Regions from separate parts of the Mesorhizobium sp. RCC_202 genome, predicted to be linked through region 1. Evidence: predicted binding sites of a transcription regulator. Region 1 holds the regulator's gene; each other region holds the start of a gene.
What was found. The regulator LexA, encoded in region 1, represses DNA repair genes until DNA is damaged. The targets are predictions, from matches to a motif close to TGTTCNNNNTGTGTTCNG.

Region 1 (5,109 bases):
GCCGCCCTCGACAAGTCCGTCACCTTCACCGCCGTCGACACCGGACGCGACGACGTGGCTCTTCTCGGCTTCACATCAGGGACGACTGGCGTGCCCAAGGCGACGATGCATTTTCATCGCGACCTGATGATCATCGCCGATGCCTATGCCCGCGAGATTCTCCAGGTGACGCCCGAAGACATCTTTGTCGGCTCGCCGCCGCTGGCCTTCACCTTCGGCCTCGGCGGCCTCGCGATTTTCCCTTTGCGCTTCGGCGCTGCGGCGACACTGCTGGAGCAGGCGACACCGCCCAACATGATCCACATCATCGAGACCTACAAGGCAACCATCTCCTTCACCGCGCCGACCGCCTACCGCGCCATGCTGAAAGCCATGGATGAAGGCGCCGACCTGTCGTCGCTGCGGGTCGCCGTTTCGGCCGGCGAGACGCTGCCCGCCCCTGTCTTCGACGAGTGGACGCGCAAGACCGGCAAGCCGATCCTCGACGGCATCGGAGCGACCGAGATGCTGCACATCTTCATTTCCAACCGCTTCGGCGATAGGAAGCCGGCTTCGACCGGCAAGCCGGTGGGCGGCTACGAGGCGCGCATTGTCGATGACGCGATGCGCGAGTTGCCGCGCGGCACGATTGGCAGGCTGGCGGTGCGCGGCCCGACCGGTTGCCGCTACATGGCCGATACCCGCCAGGCAGACTATGTCCGCGACGGCTGGAACCTGACCGGTGACACCTTCGTGCAGGACGAGGACGGCTTCTTCCATTTCGCCGCCCGCTCCGACGACATGATCGTCAGCGCCGGCTACAACATTGCCGGCCCTGAGGTCGAAGCAGCACTTCTGTCACACCCCGACGTCACGGAATGCGCCGTCATCGGCGCCGAGGATAGCGAACGCGGTCAGATCGTCGAGGCGCATGTCGTGCTGGCAACCGGCGTGGCGCCGGACGCCGCGACGGTCAGACGCCTGCAGGATCACGTCAAGGCAACGATCGCGCCTTACAAATACCCCAGGTCAGTAAAGTTCATCGCGGCCTTGCCCAAGACCCAGACCGGCAAGATCCAGCGTTTTCGTCTACGCAGCGAAAAGGCCCATTAAGCGGGCGATTCCGCTTCAGGTAACGGCCGTCTTGACCGCAAAGCGCGCGTCCTGCCAGGCGCCTGTGCGCAGGATATCCTCCAGCACGCCGACCGCATCCCAGACATCGCGATAGCCGACATAGAGCGGCGTGAAGCCGAAGCGAATGGTGGACGGCGCGCGGAAATCGCCGATGACGCCACGCTCGATCAAGGCGCGCATCACCTGGTAGCCGTTGGGATGGGCGAAGGACACCTGGCTGCCGCGCTCGGCGCCATCGCGTGGACTTTCTAGCTCGAGGCCAAAGGCGCCGCATCTGGCTTCGACAAGCTGGATGAACAGATCCGTCAGCGCGATGCTTTTGTCGCGCACGACGGTCATGTCGACCTCGTCCCAGAGATTGAGCGCGCCCTTCAGCGCCCGCATCGACAACACCGGCTGCGTTCCGCACAGGAACCGGCGAATGCCCGAGCCTGCGGCATAACCCTGTTCGAAGGCGAAAGGCCTTGCATGGCCCCACCAGCCGCTGAGCGGCTGGCGGATGTCGCCGTGGTGGCGGTTCGCGGCATAGATGAAGGCCGGCGCGCCCGGACCGCCATTGAGATATTTGTAGGTGCAGCCGATGGCGAAATCGGCATTCGAGCCGTCGAGATTCACCGGCAGCGCACCCGCCGTATGGCAGAGATCCCAGACGATCAACGCGCCGGCCTGGTGGGCCTTGCGCGTTAGCGTCGCCATGTCGCGCAACCGACCGGACTTGTAGTTGACGTGGTTGACGAGGATGACGGCGACGCGTTCGTCGATCAATTCCTCGATCGCCGGGGCGTCGACGCCTTCCAGGCTCAGCACCGTGCCGGGCCGTGTCGAGGCCACGCCTTCCGCCATGTAGAGGTCGGTCGGAAAGCTATCGCCCTCGGCAACGATGACGGACCGTTCAGGCCGCATGGCCAGCGCTGCATGCAAAACCTTGTAGATGTTGATCGAAGTCGTATCGCAGACGACCGTCTGGCCGGATCCGGCGCCAATCAAGCGCCCAAGCTGGTCACCCAATTCGACGGGCATGTCGAACCAGCCGGCGGTGTTCCAGGCGCGGATCAGATCCTGCGCCCATTCACGCCTGGCGGCGTTTTCGATCTCGCTGAAGACATCGGATGAAGCGGCACCCAGTGAATTGCCGTCGAGATAGATGACCCCATCGGGCAGCACGAAGCGATCGCGCATGGAGCGCAACGGATCGGCGGCGTCCATCGCCTCAACAGACGCCAGATCAGGAATTCCCGTCATTATGCAATTGCCTCCCGTTCGGGCCCGACGCAGCATATGAAGCTACCGCCGGCCATGCGCGGTTTGTCTCACCGCCGTCCACGCTACGGCAAGACCCTTTTGTCCTTGTCCGCTGGTCCATCGATGCCAGGCGAGAGATCGGAATTATGCCGACGTTGGCCTTTTGAGTTCGTTTCGTTCACGGTGCCGCAGATGAATCGGGTGGCAGAGCCTATCCCGCCCTGCGCATTCACGATGTGGACGTCCCCGTCTCCTGTGAACGATGGGGTTGTAAAATGGAACGGAATCAAGACCTAAGGCTCAGCCGGCCCTCGCAACGGCATCCGCGCCGACGCAACATGGTTTCGGCTGTCCTAACAAATTCACTAAACTTTAAACGGTTGCGGAACACAACTGGAACAGATAGTGTTTGTTCTGGGTTTGTTTTTCTGATTCTGGTTTCTGAACCCTTGGGGGCGGCCGATGCTGACGCGCAAACAACATGAACTCCTGATGTTCATCCACGAACGTCTGAAAGAGAGCGGCATTCCTCCGTCCTTCGACGAAATGAAGGAAGCGCTCGACCTTGCGTCGAAGTCCGGCATCCACCGACTGATCACGGCGCTGGAAGAACGCGGTTTCATTCGCCGGCTGCCCAACCGGGCGCGGGCATTGGAAGTGCTGCGGCTGCCCGATTCGATCGCGCCCGGCCTCAATGCCGCGAGGAAGTTTTCGCCAAGCGTCATCCAGGGCGGCCAGGGCCAAGGCAATCTCGGCCGGCAGATCAAGCCGGCGGCTTCATCGCGCGCACCCTCGCCGAGCAATGACGACGATGCCGTTTCGGCCATCTCTATCCCGGTCATGGGCCGCATCGCCGCCGGTGTACCGATCGACGCCATTCAGCACCGGACGCATTCGATCTCCGTGCCGCCGGACATGATCACGGGCGGCGAGCATTACGCGCTCGAGGTCAAGGGCGACTCGATGATCGAGGCCGGCATCTTCGACGGCGACACCGTCATCATCCGCAACGCCGACACGGCGAGCCCGGGCGAGATCGTCGTGGCGCTGGTCGACGATGAGGAAGCGACGCTCAAGCGCTTCCGCCGCAAGGGCGCCTCGATCGCGCTCGAAGCCGCCAACCCGGCCTATGAGACGCGCATCTTCGGGCCTGACCGGGTCAAGGTGCAGGGCAAGCTTGTCGGGCTGATCAGACGTTACTGAGCAATTCCAGGAAAAGTGCACAGCGGTTTTCCGTCCGGAATTGCGTAGCGATCTACTGAGCCGGCGGCGAGGGCTTCGCATCCGCCCTCTCCGGCTTTTTGTACGGCGCTAGCCCCCTCGCCTCGCGCGCGTATTTCCGCTGCTCGTGCCAGGGCCGGTACGGCTGCTCGACGGCGTAGCGAACGACTGGCCGCGCCGTTGCCGACTGCGTGTCGAAGAAGACGGCGGCACTGCCGTCAAGCGCGAGCTGCCGCTTGGTAACGACGAGAATGCGCGGATCCCAGCACGGATTGTAGGCCGTGGCGTCGTTGATGACGATGAGGTCGGCGAAGCCGCAGGCTGGGCGTGCGCTGTCGCGGGTCTCGGCGAGCGCGACGATCGCGCCGGATGGATGCCGGCCGATGCACAGGTCACCGGTGCAGTAGAAAGGTGAGCCCGGCGGCAGGTCGACTGGATCGGCGACGTCCAACGCGCCTCTGGCGAAGATCTCCGGCGGCACGATCGTTTCCGACTGCAGCGCTCGCTTCCAGTTGTCGGTCGTGAATTCGTTGGCGCGCTCACGGTTGATGGCGAGCTCGCCGCCGCCGATCGGCATCGCCACCAGATGCGCATCCTCCGAAATGAGAAGGTCCGGGGTGCGCACATGCGGAATGGCCAGCAAGGCGGCAAGCGCGAAGGGCGCGGCGGCGAGCCTCAGCCAGGTGGTCGCCATGGTGGCGATGACAAGCGCGATCGTTGCCAGAAGCACCGACTGGATCGAGATCAGGCCGACAGCGTCGACCGGCGAGCGCTCGGAAATCCATGCCGAAATCGCAACCATCGCCGTCAGGCCCTTGCCCATCACATAGAGGAACGGGCCGTCGAGGCCGAAGGGCATGGCCAATGCGCTCAGCACTGCAAACGGCATGACGATCAGTGAGACGATCGGCATGACCGCAAGGTTGGCCACCAGGCTGAGCGGCGATACGCGCTGGAAATGCCAAATGGCGAACAGCACCGTCGCGCTGCCGGCGATCAGCGATGTCATGGCCGCGCCGCCGACGCCAACCGCCAGTTTTCTCGACCAGAAACCCAGGAATGAATGCTTTGCCGGCGGCGCCCGTATTTTGTCGGCGCGGTAGTCGGCCCAGCCGGCATAGGCGCCGACGAGCGCCGCGGTCGCGGCAAACGACATCTGGAAGCTCGGGCCGACCACCTCGTGCGGCGAAACCAGGATGACGGCGATGGCCGAGATCGCCAGATTGCGCATGGTCAGCGCCGCGCGATCGAAAAGCACCGCAATCAGCATCACCGCCAGCATGATGAAGCTGCGCTCGGCCGCGACCACGATGCCGGAGATGACGAGATAAGCGGCGATCGAGATGAGCGCGATTGCCGCGGCGTATTTCTTCACCGGCCGGCGCGACGAGAAATCGGGAAACAGCGCGAAGGCGCCGCGCAACAGCACCAGATCGTGCCGGCGACCAGCGCCATATGCAGGCCCGAGATCGAGATGATGTGATAGATGCCGGTGCGCCGCATGGACTCGTTGATCTCTTCGGGAATGCCGGC
Region 2 (5,109 bases), on a different contig from region 1:
GCATGGAGCCTCAACCAGGTTTGCGGCTCGGGCTTGCGGGCGATCGCTCTCGGCATGCAGCAGATCGCCACCGGCGACGCCAAGGTGATCATCGCCGGCGGCCAGGAATCGATGTCGCTGTCGCCGCACGCCGAGCATCTGCGCGCCGGCGTCAAGATGGGCGACTACAAGATGATCGACACCATGATCAAGGACGGCCTATGGGATGCCTTCAACGGCTATCACATGGGCAACACCGCCGAGAACGTGGCCCGCCAGTTCCAGATCACCCGCGACACCCAGGACGAGTTCGCGCTGGCTTCGCAAAACAAGGCCGAGGCCGCGCAGAAGGCCGGCAAGTTCAAGGACGAGATCGTCGCCTTCATCATCAAGGGCAAGAAGGGCGACACAATTGTCGACCAGGATGAGTATATCCGCCACGGCGCCACGCTCGACGCCATGACCAAGTTGAAGCCCGCCTTCGACAAGGACGGCACGGTCACTGCCGCCAACGCCTCCGGCATCAATGATGGTGCGGCCGGTGCGTTGCTAATGACCGAGGCCGAGGCCGCCCGGCGCGGCATCACCCCGCTGGTCCGCATCGCTTCCTGGGCGACCGCCGGCGTCGACCCGGCAATCATGGGCACCGGACCTATACCCGCCTCGAAGCGGGCGCTGGAGAAGGCCGGCTGGTCGGTCAAGGATCTCGACCTCGTCGAAGCCAACGAGGCCTTCGCCGCGCAGGCCTGCGCCGTCAACCAGGGCATGGGCTGGGATCCCTCGATCGTCAACGTCAATGGCGGCGCCATCGCCATCGGTCATCCGATCGGCGCCTCGGGCGCCCGCATCTTCAACACGCTGGTCCATGAAATGCGCCGCCGCAGCGCCAAGAAGGGCCTCGCCACCCTTTGCATCGGCGGCGGCATGGGCGTCGCCATGTGCGTGGAAGCGCTGTGAAAGAGAGTGAGTAGTGAATAGGGAGTAGCGAATAGGGAAGAATGGCGTAGGCGCGACAGGACATCAAAACCCCTACTCGCTATTCGCTACTCCCTACTCACTCCCGACCAAAGGGAGGGAATGCATGACCAAAGTAGCAATCGTCACCGGTGGCTCGCGCGGCATCGGTGCGGCAATATCGATCGCCCTGAAAAACGCCGGCTATGCGGTTGCCGCCAACTATGCCGGCAATGACGAGGCCGCGGCCAGGTTCAAGGCCGAGACCGGCATTCCAGTCTACAAATGGTCGGTCGCCGACTATGACGCTTGCGCCGAAGGCATCAAAAAGGTCGAGGCCGATCTCGGTCCAGTCTCCGTTCTTGTCAACAACGCCGGCATCACCCGCGACGCCATGTTCCACAAGATCACGCGCGAGCAGTGGAAAGAGGTCATCGACACCAACCTCTCCGGCGTCTTCAACATGACCCATCCGCTGTGGAGCGGCATGCGCGATCGCAAGTTCGGCCGCGTCATCACCATTTCCTCGATCAACGGCCAGAAGGGCCAGGCGGGCCAGGTCAACTATTCCGCCGCCAAGGCCGGCGACATCGGTTTCTCGAAGGCGCTGGCGCAGGAGGGGGCACGCGCCGGCATCACCGTCAATGTCATCTGCCCCGGCTACATCGCCACCGAGATGGTCAAGGCGATCGATGAGAAGGTTCTCAACGAGCGCATCCTGCCGCAGATCCCGGTCGGCCGCCTCGGCGAGCCGGAAGAGATCGCGCGTTGCGTCGTCTTCCTCGCTTCCGACGACGCCGGTTTCATCACCGGCTCGACCATCACCGCCAATGGCGGCCAGTACTTCGCTTGATGTGTTTTGAAAGCGGGCGGGCCCACCGGGCCGCCCGCTTTTTCGCTGGCCGACGACAGGCGACGCGAGGCGATGCCCCAATTCGGCACGCAAAGGTTAACGCCCCTTCCCGGCCTTGTGCGTAAGTCTGCTCGCAAGCTGTGCGCTGTCGGTGCACAAGCTGTGGATAACACCATATGTTGGGGTGAACAAACCGGGAAACTTCATAGATCGCTGATTCGTCGCCGATTCGTTCCGGCTTTGGTCGGGAAGTTAACGGCGGAGGCCTCAAACGTTACCGCATTCCTTAAAACCGGTTAGGAAAGATCAATAATTTCATAACCTTGTCGGCTGGGCGCCTGTCTGCGGCGATCGTTCACCGGCAAAGGTTAACGGACTCTCGCGCATTGCATCGTCTCAGCATAAATCGGGCCAGTTTCGCGATTCAGCATGTGGTGAGGACCACCGTCAAAAAATCCACATGTAGCCGTGAACAAAACCTGAATCCGAGCGAGTCTGTGATTCGTCGCTGATTCGTTCCAGACTCGTTCCAGCGGTTAACGCCAGCGGCTTTTGTCCACTCTTCAAGACGGCATCGATCCCGCGAAAGAACATTCCGCTTTCGCTCCGCGCCTGAAATCCCTATGTGTCGCCTGTCATACGCGGCGGCAGCGCTACGTTTCCGACGAGAGCATGATCCCGGAAAGCGGGAACCGGTTTTCGGAGAAAGATCGTGCTCCAGCAATCAAAGCGGCAGAAAGCCTCATTTCCGAGCCGATGAACATCCAGCCGAAACACAGAGAGCCGCTGATCCTTTCCGGCCGCGACGTCACCGCGGTGCTTGGACCGACCAACACCGGCAAGACGCATCTCGCCATCGAACGCATGGTGGCGCATGAAAGCGGTGTCATCGGCCTGCCGCTGCGGCTGCTGGCGCGCGAGGTTTACACGAGAGTCTGTGAAAAGGTCGGCGCCCACAAGGTTGCGCTGATCACCGGCGAGGAGAAGATCCAGCCTGCCGGCGCGCGATATTCGGTGTGCACCGTCGAGGCGATGCCGCGCGAGACCGACGCCGCCTTCGTCGCCATCGATGAGGTGCAGCTTGCCGGCGATCTCGAGCGCGGCCACATCTTCACCGACCGCATCCTTAATCTGCGTGGCCGCCAGGAGACGCTGCTGCTCGGCGCCGCCACCATGCACGGCATCCTGCAGCGGCTCTTGAAGGGCGTGTCGGTGGTGACGCGGCCGCGCCTGTCGCATCTCGCCTATGCCGGTTCCAAAAAACTGACCCGCCTGCCGCGGCGCACTGCGATCGTCGCCTTCTCGGCCGACGAGGTCTATGCCATCGCCGAGCTGATCCGCCGCCAGCAGGGCGGAGCCGCCGTCGTGCTCGGCGCGCTCTCGCCGCGCACCCGCAATGCCCAGGTGGCGCTGTTCCAGTCGGGCGACGTCGACTATCTCATCGCCACCGACGCCATCGGCATGGGGCTGAACCTCGATCTCGACCATGTCGCCTTCGCCCAGAACCGCAAGTTCGACGGTTACCAGTACCGCAACCTGACCGCTGCCGAGCTTGGCCAGATCGCCGGCCGCGCCGGCCGCCATCTGCGCGACGGCACCTTCGGCGTCACCGGCCAGGTCGACCCGCTCGACGAGGACCTGGTCAAGAAGATCGAGGGCCACGACTTCGACCCGGTGAAGGTGCTGCAGTGGCGCACCGCCCAGTTCGATTTTTCGAACCTCGACGCGCTGAAGCGGTCGATCGAAACCAATGCGCCGGTCGAGGGACTGACGCGGGCGCTGCCGGCGGTCGATGCGCAGGCGCTGGAACATCTGTCGCGCGACGAGGCGATTCGGGCTTTAGCCACCAGCAAGGAACGAGTGGCGCTGCTTTGGGAAGCCTGCGCCTTGCCCGACTACCGCAAGATCGCGCCGGCACAGCATGCTGACCTTATCGCTTCGATCTATATGGACCTCGCCCGTCACGGGCACGTCGACGAGAATTACATGGCCGAGCAGGTGCGCCGCGCCGACACGACCGAAGGCGATATCGACACGCTGTCGCACCGCATCGCGCAGATCCGAACCTGGACATTCGTGTCCAACAGGCCGGGCTGGCTGGCCGATCAGCTACACTGGCAGGAAAAGACGCGCGAAATCGAAGACAGATTGTCGGATGCGCTGCATGAGCGGTTGACGAAACGCTTCGTAGACCGCAGGACTTCCGTCCTCATGCGGCGCCTTAGAGAAAATACGATGCCTGAAGCCGAAATCAGCCCAACCGGAACCGTCCTCGTCGAAGGCCATCATGTCGGCGAACTGCAAGGGTTCCGCTTCACTGCCGACCAGAGCGCCGGCGGCGAGGACGCCAAGGCGGTGCGCACCGCCGCACAGAAGGCGCTCGCGGCAGAGTTCGAGGCGCGCGCCGAACGTTTTGGCGCTTGCGCCAATCGCGATCTCGCTTTGGGCTCGGACGGCGTCTTGCGCTGGATCGGCGCGCCGATCGGCACGCTGGTCTCCGCCGACGAGGCGCTGAAGCCGAGGCTGGTGCTTCTGGCCGACGAGCAGCTGACCGGTCCCGCCCGCGACAAGGTCGCGGCGCGCGCCGAGCGTTTCGTCAATTTCCAGATCGAGTCGCTGTTGAAGCCGCTGGTCGACCTTAAGAATGCCGAACAGCTCGCCGGCATCGCTCGTGGCATCGCCTTCCAGCTGGTCGAGCATTTCGGCCTGATCAACCGCCGCGACATCGCCGAAGAGATGAAGTCGCTCGACCAGGAAGGCCGCGCCGCCTTGCGCCGTCTCGGCGTGCGCTTCGGCGCCTACCATGTCTTCGTCCCGGCGCTGATCAAGCCCGCGCCGGCCGGACTGGTGACGCTGCTCTGGGCGCTGAAGAACGACGGCAAGGACAAGCCCGGCTTCGGCGACGTGGTGCATGCGCTGGCCTCGGGCCGCACCTCGGTGGTCATCGATCCTGCCTTCGACAAGACTTTCTACAAGCTCGCCGGCTACCGCAATCTCGGCCGCCGCGCCGTGCGCATCGACATTCTCGAGCGGCTTGCCGACCTGATCCGCCCGGCGACCAACTGGAAGCCCGGTCTCGGCCAGCGGCCGGACGGCGCCTATGACGGCCAGTCCTTCATGGTGACGCCGCCGATGATGTCGATCCTCGGCGCCACCGCCGACGACATGGAAGAGATCCTGAAGGGTCTCGGCTATCGCGCCGAGCCAAAGCCTCCGGCCGAAGTGAAGGCAAAACTCGACGCGCAGGACAATGCCGCCCGCGAGGCAGCCGCCGCGAAGCTGGCGGCGGAAGAGGCCGCGCGTGCCGCGGCAGTGGCCGAAAC
Region 3 (5,109 bases), on a different contig from region 1:
TGATCGTGGTGGCGAAGTTCCCCGGCGTCGGCATGTGGCCATAGGCCTGGCGGGAGTCGACCTGGCTGAACGAGTTCGTGGTGACGGCAATCTGCGGATAGAAGGCGCGGTAGCGCTTGCCCTCGTCGCCGCCGGCCGCAAGTGCGGCGAAGGAGTCGCGCAGGAATTTGGTGTTGCGGTCGTAGAGCGTCTGCAGCGCCGCGACGGCCTTTTTGGCGTCGCCGAAGCTTTGCTTGCCGAAGGGCTCCGGCATGACGACCGATTCGATGGCTTGGGGGTAGATTCGCTTTTCCATGGCTCAATATAGAGACTCAGGATGACGGTTGGGAGGGGAGACGAGCCTGAGACAGGTGTGAAGTTGAGTTTTTCTTGGGCGCAGGACTCAAGGCGCGTCGGGATTGACGTCGGTCGACGTCACCTGACCGCCTATGAAGCTTGCCCGCGCTGCAGGCTGATGAGCAGCACGAAGCCGACGCTCCTGTCCTTGTGCGCCGGCGCCTCGATCCTGTGGCCGGTATCGGCACGCATCATCGGCATTGCCAGCACCGGGACGGCGAGCAGCATCAGGAAGAGGGTCGCCCGCGGCAGCAGCCGGAGGCTCGTCGCGGCAAGGGTGGTGAAGCGGTTCATGGTCGTGGCGTCCCCGGTTTTCAGCTAACTTGTTTCATCTTGGTCGTTTCAGCGGTTGAATTGGTTCACGCAATTCGGACGGCAGCTGCCGGCCATTTCCCATGAGCGCGCCGGACGTCCGGCTTGCGCCACGAGGATGGCGAAGCCCATCCCGAACAGGCCCATCAGCAGGCAGACGATGGTGAAGCGACGGGCAAGCATGTCTCTCTCCTTCAATGCGGGAGAGAATGCCAAAATGCCTCTGAACCGGTTCTGAGACCGGCATTCATCTGAGGTTCAAATTGATTGACGGGGTTTTGAGTGCACGTTTGCGTCGACAGACGGAGCGTCCCGACAAACGTTCAAACAGGGTTGACCCTAAACCGAGTTCGGGAAACATATCGCCAAAACGGGGGAGTTTAGATGGCAAAGCAAGCAAAGGCCTCGAAAGAGGCGAGGACCTTCGTCGCGCGATTTATAGACGCGCTGACCCGGATGTCGGGTCCTGAAGGAACCAGCGTCAACGGCAACACCCTGCGTGATGAGCTTGGTTGGGCGGATGTGACATTTAACCGGACCAAGGCGGTGCTCCGTCGGCAAGGTAAGATCAGGGTCAGCCCGGGAAGAGGAGGTCAGATAAGCCTCGTTCAGCCCTCCCAAAAACCGAAGCCCAAACCGCTCAAGGCTTTCATTTCTTATTCTCACGCCGATGTCGCCCTCAAAGCCGAGTTGATCAAACACTTGTCCCCGCTTAAACGGGCCGGCCTGATCGACGCTTGGCACGATGAAAAAATTGAGGCGGGAGAAAAATGGGCTGAAGCCATCGCCAAGAATCTGGAGACAGCGGAAGTTGTGGTGCTCCTGGTCAGCGTTGACTTTATAAATTCGGATTATTGCAACACAGTAGAGTTGACCCGAGCCCTTCAACGTGAGCAGGAGAAATCGCTCGTGGTCATTCCTGTAATTGCACGAGAGTGCCTCTGGAAGTACGAACCCTTCAGCCAATTTCAAGCGGCTTTGGGTGGAAAAGCCATTTCCAGTTTTCCCGATAGGGACGACGGCCTCACTCAGGTCGCGGAGGCGATCAAAACGAGGGCGGAGGCGCTACGCAAGGCGAAGGAGGCCGTTTCATCCTAGATGTAGAATGATGCGACATCGAAGGTGCGGTCTGCGTATGAGCCCCCGTCGCTGTTGAGCCGATCTCCAGAAGGCGCAACGCTCCCAAAACAAAACGGGCCCCGTTTCGGACGGTCGGTTTTTCGGCGATCAGAGCTTGTGCCAGGTCTGGCTCTTGCAGATTAGCCCGCCCAGCACACAGCCGCTCATCTTCAGCGAGGTGCCCGAAAGCGTGGCTTTGCCGGAATAGGTCTTGTCGTTCGCCGGGTCGGTGATGTTGCCGGTGTATTTGTTGTCGCCGGCCGCCTTCAGCGAGCCGATGGTCTTGCCGGCATATTTGCCGGACTTCAGTGTGATGGAAAACGAGCCGCTGCCACCGATCGCGGCGGTGTCGCCGGCCTGCGTCTTCCAATTGCCCTCGATCGGGTCGGCCCATGCGGCGCCGGCCATGATCAAGGTGGCCGCGAGCGCCAAGCTTACTTTTCGAAACATGTCTGTCCTCCCTGTAGGTTGCCGGCGGGGCTACGATCCGCCCGTCTGCCCCTTACGCAAAGGTAAAGCTAATCCAGCTCCCACCAAAACAAAAGCGGTGCCGCCACGGAAGGTTGCAAGGATTTTGCCGGCCCGGATCGTCGAAAATGAACGGTGACGAAAAAGGCTTCGGAATCCGTGGTTAGCGAAGTCTTGCTTCCGGTTCGCGGCATTTTCATCGAATTTGAGGCAAAACGGCGCAATCGCTGGATTCCCATGCTTAACGAACTTTCACGTTTACCTCTTGTTTTAGCTTTGTTTTCTTCAAATTAAGCACGCCATTTAACGACGGATTCAAGGCCAGGCGTCATCCTCGAAAGCATCGAAAGAGCGGCCCACCCCAAGCGAACACCGGGGACAGAAGGAGGCAGCTCTCGGGAGCCAGACAGGGGATTGAAATGGCACGCTTTGAAATGCTTGAAGCCGGCGTCGGCGCCATGGGGGCAACCGCCCAGGCCGACATTCTTTTCGAACTGGGCATGATGTATGCGACCGGCCGCGACTGCGAGACCGACGTCGTCGCCGCCCACAAATGGTTCAACATCGCCGCCATCAAGGGCTCGACCCGCGCCGCGGAATTGCGCTCGGAGCTGTCGGCGACGATGTCGAAGACCGATATCGCCAAGGCGCTGCGCGAAGCCCGCGAATGGATGACGATGCACTGATCCCGCGGACACAACGGCGGGGACCAATCAGGGGACAGGGCCGCGGCAAGACGGCCGACTGACAAGACCAAGAACGCGGCAAGTCAACTGCCAAGCCGCGCAGCAAGAAACAGGGAAGCGAGCGGGTTTCAGGCGCGGGGGCGTCCAGGGAGCTCGACTGCAAAAGCCGCGACCGACCGGTACAAGGTTGGCGCGGCTTTTTGCATTAGGCTAATGCATGTCGCGCAAAAGTGGCTTCGGTTTTGCGACGACGACATGCATCAAACGGCGAGCTAAAGCGCGCCGCGTCGATTCCATTCGACGCGACGCGCTTTAGGTAATCAGGTGGGCCCCTTGGCCCAAGAAATCCTCGCCGGAATGAACCAAAACCAGATGCACTGTCCTCTCGACAGGTTCAGTGAACGGTGAAATTGTCCCGGCTCTGTAGAACAAGCGCGACCATATCGTCGCGCGCAAGTGGAGGAGTTCTTATAGTCATGAAAAAATTGGGTATTTTGAGCGCGGCCGCATTTGGGCTGATGATGAGCGCCCCGGTTGCCTTCGCCGACGACATCACCATTTCGGTGGTCGGCCCGATGACCGGCCAGCTCGCCACCATCGGCGATCAGTTCAAGCAGGGCGCGCAGGCAGCCGCCGATGCGATCAACGCGGCGGGCGGCATCAACGGCTCACAGATCAAGCTCGACATCGAGGACGACCAGTGCGATCCGAAGCAGGCGGTCTCGGTCGCCAACCGCATCGTCGCCAACGGCGTCAAGTTCGTCGACGGCCATGCTTGCTCGGGCTCAAGCATTCCGGCCTCGGCCGTCTATGCCGAAGCCGGCACGCTGATGATGAGCCCGGCCTCGTCGAACCCGGTACTGACCGACGCTGCGGCCAAGTCCGGCTGGCCGACGATCATGCGCCTCTATACGCGTGACGACGCGCAGGGCGCCTTCATCGGCCCGTGGATCGCCAAGAAATATGCCGGCAAGAATGTCGTCGTCCTGCACGACAAGAGCGCCTACGGCCAGGGCGTCGCGGACGCCGTCAAGGCGACGATGAACGCCGGCGACCTCAAGGAAGTCGACTATGAAGGCATCAACGCCGGTGAAAAGGACTATTCGGCCCTCGTCACCAAGCTGAAGGAGCTCAAGGCCGACGTCGTCTATTTCGGCGGCTACCACCCTGAGGCGGGCCTGATCCTGCGCCAGGCGGCCGAGCAGAACGTCAAGTTCCAGCTGATCATGCCCGACTCGATCGCCTCGCCGGAATTCTGGCAGGTTGCCGGCCCGGCGGGTGAAGGCACCCTGTTCGTGTTCCCTTCCGACCCGCAGGCTAAGCCGGAAGCCAAGGACGCGGTCGCCAAGATCAAGGCCGGCGGCTTCACGCCGGAAGGCTTCACGCTGTTCTCCTACGCCGTCGTCCAGGCGGTGGCCGAAGGCGTCAAGCGCGCCGGCACCGACGATCCGGCCAAGGTCGCCGAAGCGCTGAAGGACGGCAAGCCGATCAGCACCGTCGTCGGCGATGTCATCTTCGACGAGAAGGGCGACCTCAAGAACGCCAGCTACGACATCAACCAGTGGCATGACGGCAAATACGCGCCGATCCAGCCGTAATTCGGTTCTGTCTTCGGAGATGGCCGGGCTTGTCCCGGCCATTTTCGTTTGGCCTGTCCTGTGGCTACACTCGGGTCGCGCCTGGAGAGATTCGAGAATGGCTGACGACGGCACCCGGATAATTCCAAGGCGCACGCCGGAATCGGCGGCCATGACGGCCAACGTCAAAAGAGCCATGGCGATCACCGCCAGGCTCAACCGTTTGACGTATGACGATGCCGATGACATCCGCGCCTTGTTCAGCGAGCTCATCGGGCAAAAGGTGGACGGCAGCTTTCTGCTGATACCGCCCTTCTACGCGACTGGCGGGCTGGATACGCGGGTCGGGCGCAATGTCTTCGTCAACCAGAACTGCACGTTCTACGATCTCGGCGGGCTCGACATCGCCGACGACGTGATGATCGGGCCCAATGTCAGCCTCATCACCTCCGGCCATCCGATCGAGCCTTCGCAGCGGCGCGCTTGCGTGATCGCAAGGCCGATCGTGATCGAGAGGAACGTCTGGATCGCAGCCGGCGTGACGGTCATCGGCGGCGTGACGATAGGTGAGAATTCGGTCGTCGCGGCCGGTTCGGTTGTCACCCGTGACG
Region 4 (5,109 bases), on a different contig from region 1:
GCTCGGCCATCCGCCGATGAAGGGAGGTTCTCGGCGCGATCTTCTCCGCGCGTTCTCACGCCACGGCGCCTCTTCGTCGACGCCGCGCTCCGTCAGATAGTCCTAACTTGATTGCGCTTTGGGGAACGAGACGTCGGGATTCCTGGTTTCTTAAACAGAAGTCCCCAGACGCTGGTCCCTGCGACATCGGCCAAAAGGCCGTACCGGAGGGTCGGCCGACAACCACCGCTTGCGGTCGCGCTGGAAAAGGTGCAAGGCTCAAGGCGGGTAGAGAATGGGCGAGATTGCCGGGACCTTGGACGGTCCAGGGCGCTCGGTTGGGCAGATGTATTTTCCGCGGTTTCTTGTGGGAATGACGGCAACGCTTTTGGTGGTCCTCGGGTGGACATATGCGTCCACCGGGTCGATCTGGGCGTCGCTTGGTTGGACGTTATTGGCGGGCGTGCTTTTGCAGGCCGCCTATTTCATAGTCGTGCTGGTGCTCATCCAGCGCGAGGGCCGCGCAGTCTCCGAAAGCAAGGCAGGCGACACAGCGCCCGCCAAGCTGCCCGGTCCTTTCGAGCGCGACGGCATCATTCAAGCTCTGATCTCTCGTCTGAAGCTGCTCTAGGGGCGCAAACCGCGCCGAGCGGCAAGCCGCCCGGCGATTTGCTTCATACGCCTAGCGCGCCGCCATGGTGGCCGAGCGCGCGGATTGCGCGGGCGAGAATACCACGACGGTAAAGACCAGCACGCCGGCGGCGACAATGAGCGACCCTATGCCCAGGATCGGGTCTACCGCGTCGTTGCCCGTGGCGAATTTCAGGTAAAGCGGCGGCAGCATCACCACCAGGCCGAGCGTGTAAAGGCCGTAGTGGATCATGGCCAGGCGCTTCTCGGCCTTGGCCGGATTGAGCGCATAATAGCCGCCGAAAATAGCGCTGGTGACCCAGCCCAGGAGATTGAAATGGGCGTGCGCCGGGAAAGCGCCATGGTCGCCGGAAATCCCCATCTTGATGCCGATGGCGATGCCCAGCAGCAAAAATATTACGCCCGTCTTGAAGAAAAGCTCCGAAACCCGTGGCATGATTCTTGTCCCTCCGATTCAGTTGAACCCCGTGTGGCAAGCTACACGTTGCGGCGTATGTTAGCTACCTCACGTAGAAGGGACTGAGGTCTTATTTTACTCTCAAGGCAGGGGCAGCGAAGCAATCCTGCCTTTCTGCTGAATTCGGGGAAGGCGCGAGCTACGGCGCGGCCACGATCTCAGCGCCTGGCCTCTCGTCGAACAGCACCGCGCAGCCGCGCTCGAGCGCCACCTGCGACAGCGCGTTGGCGGCGCTCTCGTCCGAAGAGACGAAGTCGCCGGTCAGCACGCGCAGTTCCTCGACGGCTTTCGACATCGGCACGACCCGGCCCGCGACATGGTCGCTGGCGCACGCTTCGACGACGCAGAGAAGATCGATAAGCTCGAAATTGTCCATCACGGCCTCCGCTTCGAAACAACGGTGAAGCGCCGCCAATTGTTCCCGCCCCGCCCGCCTGGACGACCGCAACCAATGCCGTCTCACCGCGTTGGTGCTGTGACTACTCCAGCCCTGCCCGCGCGGCTTTGCCGTGCGGGCTTTTTGCTTCGCGGCGAGACTGGCGATGTTGCACTTGCGTGCGATCGGTCACAGACAGCCTGGGACGTCCCTGCCGTGGCTTGACAAAAAACCTGCTTTGTTCTCTTTATGTTCATGCAACTTTCCTTAAAACACATCCGGCTAATGCTGCAGCGCAGCAGCAGGCCGGTGTGAAAACGACGCCGGATGGAGACGGAGCGCGGCATGCTCGCCACGAATGCCGGTTGCGGCGAAGCCACCATCCTGCATGCCGATCTCGACGCTTTCTATGCTTCGGTCGAGCAGTTGTTCGACCCCTCGCTCACGGGTAAGCCGATCGCGGTCGGTGGCGGCGTGGTGCTGGCGGCCTCCTATGAAGCCAAGGTTTTCGGCGTGCGCGGCGGCATGCCCGGCCGCAAGGCGCGCGAGCTCTGCCCGCAGTTGATCTTCGTCGGCGGTCGCTTCAGCGAATACCAGCGGCTCGGCGACGCCGCGATCAAAGTGCTCGACGATTTCACGCCGCTGGTCGAGCGCATCTCGATCGACGAGGCCTTTGCCGACGTCGCCGGCTGCACGCATCTGTTCGGCCAGCCCGACCAGATCGCGCAAAAAATCCGCGAGCGCGTGAAATCCGAGCTCGGCCTACCGATCTCGATCGGCGTGGCGCGGACCAAGCATCTGGCCAAGATCGCCTCGCAGGTGGCCAAGCCCGACGGGCTGGTGGTGGTCGCACCCGGCAGCGAGCTTGCCTTCCTGCACGATTTGCCGGTCACGTTGATGTGGGGCGTCGGACCCGCGACCAAGGCGCGGCTGGCCGAGATCGGTATCGAGACCATCGGCCAATTGGCGCGCACGCATGGCGGCGCGCTGGAGCGCCTGCTCGGCCCGGCCGCCGGCCAGAAGCTCGCGGCGCTTGCCTGGAACCGCGACCCACGCAAATTGGAAACGCATCGCCGCGCGATTTCAGCCGGCGCGCAGTCGGCGCTCGGCCGCAAGCCGGCCGTGCCGCGCATCTTCGTGCCGACGCTCTTGCACCTCGCCGACCGCGTCGCCAGCCGCCTGCGCGCCAAGGACCGGCCCGGACGTACAGTGACGGTGCGCGTGCGCTTCGCCGATATGCGTGCCGTCTCGCGCTCGGTGACGCTGGAGCAGCCGATCCAGGCCACGACGATGCTGGCCGAAATCGCCGAGGAGCTGGTGCGCGGCGTGCTGGCCGCCAATGCCGGCGAGAAGGACATCTCGCTGCTCGCCATCTCCGTCTCGCATCTTGAGGAGCATGCCGAGCTGCAGCTCGAACTGCCGCTCGGGCTGGCCGACGAGAAGCTGAAGCCCGGCAGCCGCAAAGGGTTGGCCCGCTTCGGCGCCGACCGCGCCATCGATAAGATCCGCCAGCGCTTCGGCAAGGAGGCTGTCGGCTACGGCACGGTGGCGCTGGAAGCGGCACGCTCGGTGCCGGACGAATTCAGGGAACTGGCCGAGAAGGAGCTGTGAGAACGCTTTTTGCGCAATTGTGGGCTGAGGCTACGGCGAAGTTGCCGAGCCCGACCGTTCCACACTTTTCTGGAATGGCTTCAAGGGCTCGCCTGCCCCAGGCGCGGCTCGGTGCCGGCGATCAGCCGGCCGATGTTGGCGCGGTGGCGCGCAATGACATAGAGGCCGCCGGCGATCACCAGCAGCCGATAGGCCAGCGGCTGCTCCAGGGCCAAGACCAGCGCGATCGCGGCCAGCGCCGCCAGCATCGAGCTCAGCGAGACGATGCGAGACAGGCCAAGCACGACGGCAAAGATCACGGCGGCGCCGACACCGACGGGCCAGGACAGCGCCAGAAGCACGCCGAGCCCGGTGGCGGCGGATTTGCCGCCGGTGAAATTCAGCCAGATCGAGCGGCCGTGCCCGAGCAATACGGCAAGCCCGGCCAGGCACACGCCCCAGGGCGCCAGGCTTTGCGCATCGGATAGCGGCGCCAACGACGGCAGCGTGTAAAGCCAGGCATGGAACCAGCGGGCCAAGACGATCGCCGCGACGCCCTTCAGCACATCGACCAGAAGCACGACAAGCGCCGGCCCTTTGCCCAGCGTGCGCAGCACATTTGTGGCGCCGGTGGATTTCGAGCCATGCTCGCGGATGTCGATACCCCGGACCAGCTGGCCGGCCAGATAGCCGGTCGGGACCGAACCGAGCAGGTAGGCGACCGCCGGTCCGGCCACGGCTGCCATCCAGAAGAGCATGCGATCCACCTCCCGCGTCTTCTGCACGGCTATGGCGCATTTTGGGGAAGAGCGCGAGGCGGGAACTGCTGATCTCCCCGCTTGTGGGGAGATTGGCAACTTGACCGCTTTGGCCAATCACCAGGATTCGCCGCTTGCCAGATTGCCCGCGCTGGGTTGGACTGTCGGCGAACCCGCCGATCGGAGTGATCCATGGCCAGTGACACGGTCCAGCCTGACGACGCGGACGACAGCGTTGAGCGCTACGATCTCGGCCTTTGCCTGTCGGGCGGCGGCTACCGCGCCATGCTGTTTCATGCCGGCGCACTGTGCCGGCTGAACGAGGCCGGGCTGCTTGCAAAGCTCGACATGGTGAGCTCCGTCTCGGGCGGCTCGATCGCCGCCGGGCTGTTGGCGGTGCTGTGGCCACGCTTCACCTTCGTCGACGGTGTCGCCACCAATTTCGGCATCTATCTCAACAAGATACTGGACTTCTCGCAAGTGTTCCTCGACGCACCGTCGATCGCCGTGGGCCTGCTCAACCCGTTTTCCAGCGCGGCGCGCGAAGTTGCCGCCTGCTATGAGCGGCATCTGTTCGATGGCGCGATGCCGATGCTGAAAGGCCTGCCGGAAAAACCCTGGTTCGTGTTCTGCTCCAGCAATCTCAGCACCGGCTCGCTGTTTCGGCTGTCGCGGCGCTACATCGCCGACTACCGGATCGGCGTCGCCTATCATGCCGACCTGCCGGTCGCGCTGGCTGTGGCCGCCTCGTCGGCCTTTCCGCCGGTGCTGTCGCCGCTCCGGCTCGACCTGACGCCGTTCCAGTGGAAGAACGACAAGCTCGACCCGACGGTCGGCCCACCGGTGCCACCGCGCCGCGCCGTGCTCACCGATGGCGGCGTCTACGACAATCACGGCATCGAGCCGGCGCTGAAGCGCTGCCGCTGGCTTCTGGTCAGCGACGCGGGCGCGCCTTGGCGGGCGTCGAATTCCGGGCTGTGGAACTGGTACTCGCAATTGAAGCGCGTCTCCGACACCGCCGATAACCAGGTGCGCTCGCTGCGCCGCCGCGACCTTGTCGCCCGCTTCCAGGCGGCGAAGGACGCCGACGACCGCGGCCAGCCCAACGACGCGACACGGCCCGACTATGCCACCACGCGCGGCGTCTACTGGTCGATCGCCAGCAAGCCGGACGCGACCGCGCCGCATTTCGCGCAAAGTGCCGCGACCGCGCCGGCCGATGTCGGCACCTCGCTGCATTTCCTGGGAGCCAAGGAGACGATCGATCTGGTCAACTGGGGCTACTGCGCCTCCGACCA

Region 2: AB6802_RS26960 (helicase-related protein) is a predicted target of LexA. The motif match lies at 2,301-2,318, and genes of this name have one in related genera.
Region 3: AB6802_RS23510 (sel1 repeat family protein) is a predicted target of LexA. The motif match lies at 2,502-2,519, and genes of this name have one in related genera.
Region 4: dinB (DNA polymerase IV) is a predicted target of LexA. The motif match lies at 1,703-1,720, and genes of this name have one in related genera.

What each region holds. Positions count from the first base shown of each region.
Region 1 is NZ_JBFUPO010000005.1:132,791-137,899, forward strand. Features, by position in the region: gene AB6802_RS13460 (AMP-binding protein) at 1-1,092, shown strand, start outside; gene kynU (kynureninase) at 1,108-2,355, opposite strand; gene lexA (transcriptional repressor LexA) at 2,818-3,558, shown strand; partial or broken gene AB6802_RS13475 (ComEC/Rec2 family competence protein) at 3,611-5,109, opposite strand, start outside.
Region 2 is NZ_JBFUPO010000015.1:49,370-54,478, forward strand. Features, by position in the region: gene AB6802_RS26950 (acetyl-CoA C-acetyltransferase) at 1-936, shown strand, start outside; gene phbB (acetoacetyl-CoA reductase) at 1,061-1,786, shown strand; gene AB6802_RS26960 (helicase-related protein) at 2,543-5,109, shown strand, end outside.
Region 3 is NZ_JBFUPO010000011.1:9,447-14,555, forward strand. Features, by position in the region: gene AB6802_RS23485 (AMP nucleosidase) at 1-253, opposite strand, end outside; gene AB6802_RS23490 (hypothetical protein) at 427-630, opposite strand; gene AB6802_RS23495 (hypothetical protein) at 679-831, opposite strand; gene AB6802_RS23500 (toll/interleukin-1 receptor domain-containing protein) at 1,033-1,746, shown strand; gene AB6802_RS23505 (DUF2147 domain-containing protein) at 1,876-2,217, opposite strand; gene AB6802_RS23510 (sel1 repeat family protein) at 2,655-2,921, shown strand; gene AB6802_RS23515 (ABC transporter substrate-binding protein) at 3,398-4,519, shown strand; gene AB6802_RS23520 (sugar O-acetyltransferase) at 4,617-5,109, shown strand, end outside.
Region 4 is NZ_JBFUPO010000003.1:223,638-228,746, reverse strand. Features, by position in the region: gene AB6802_RS08400 (hypothetical protein) at 275-610, shown strand; gene AB6802_RS08395 (hypothetical protein) at 662-1,066, opposite strand; gene AB6802_RS08390 (hypothetical protein) at 1,227-1,463, opposite strand; gene dinB (DNA polymerase IV) at 1,809-3,074, shown strand; gene plsY (glycerol-3-phosphate 1-O-acyltransferase PlsY) at 3,155-3,811, opposite strand; gene AB6802_RS08375 (patatin-like phospholipase family protein) at 4,004-5,109, shown strand, end outside.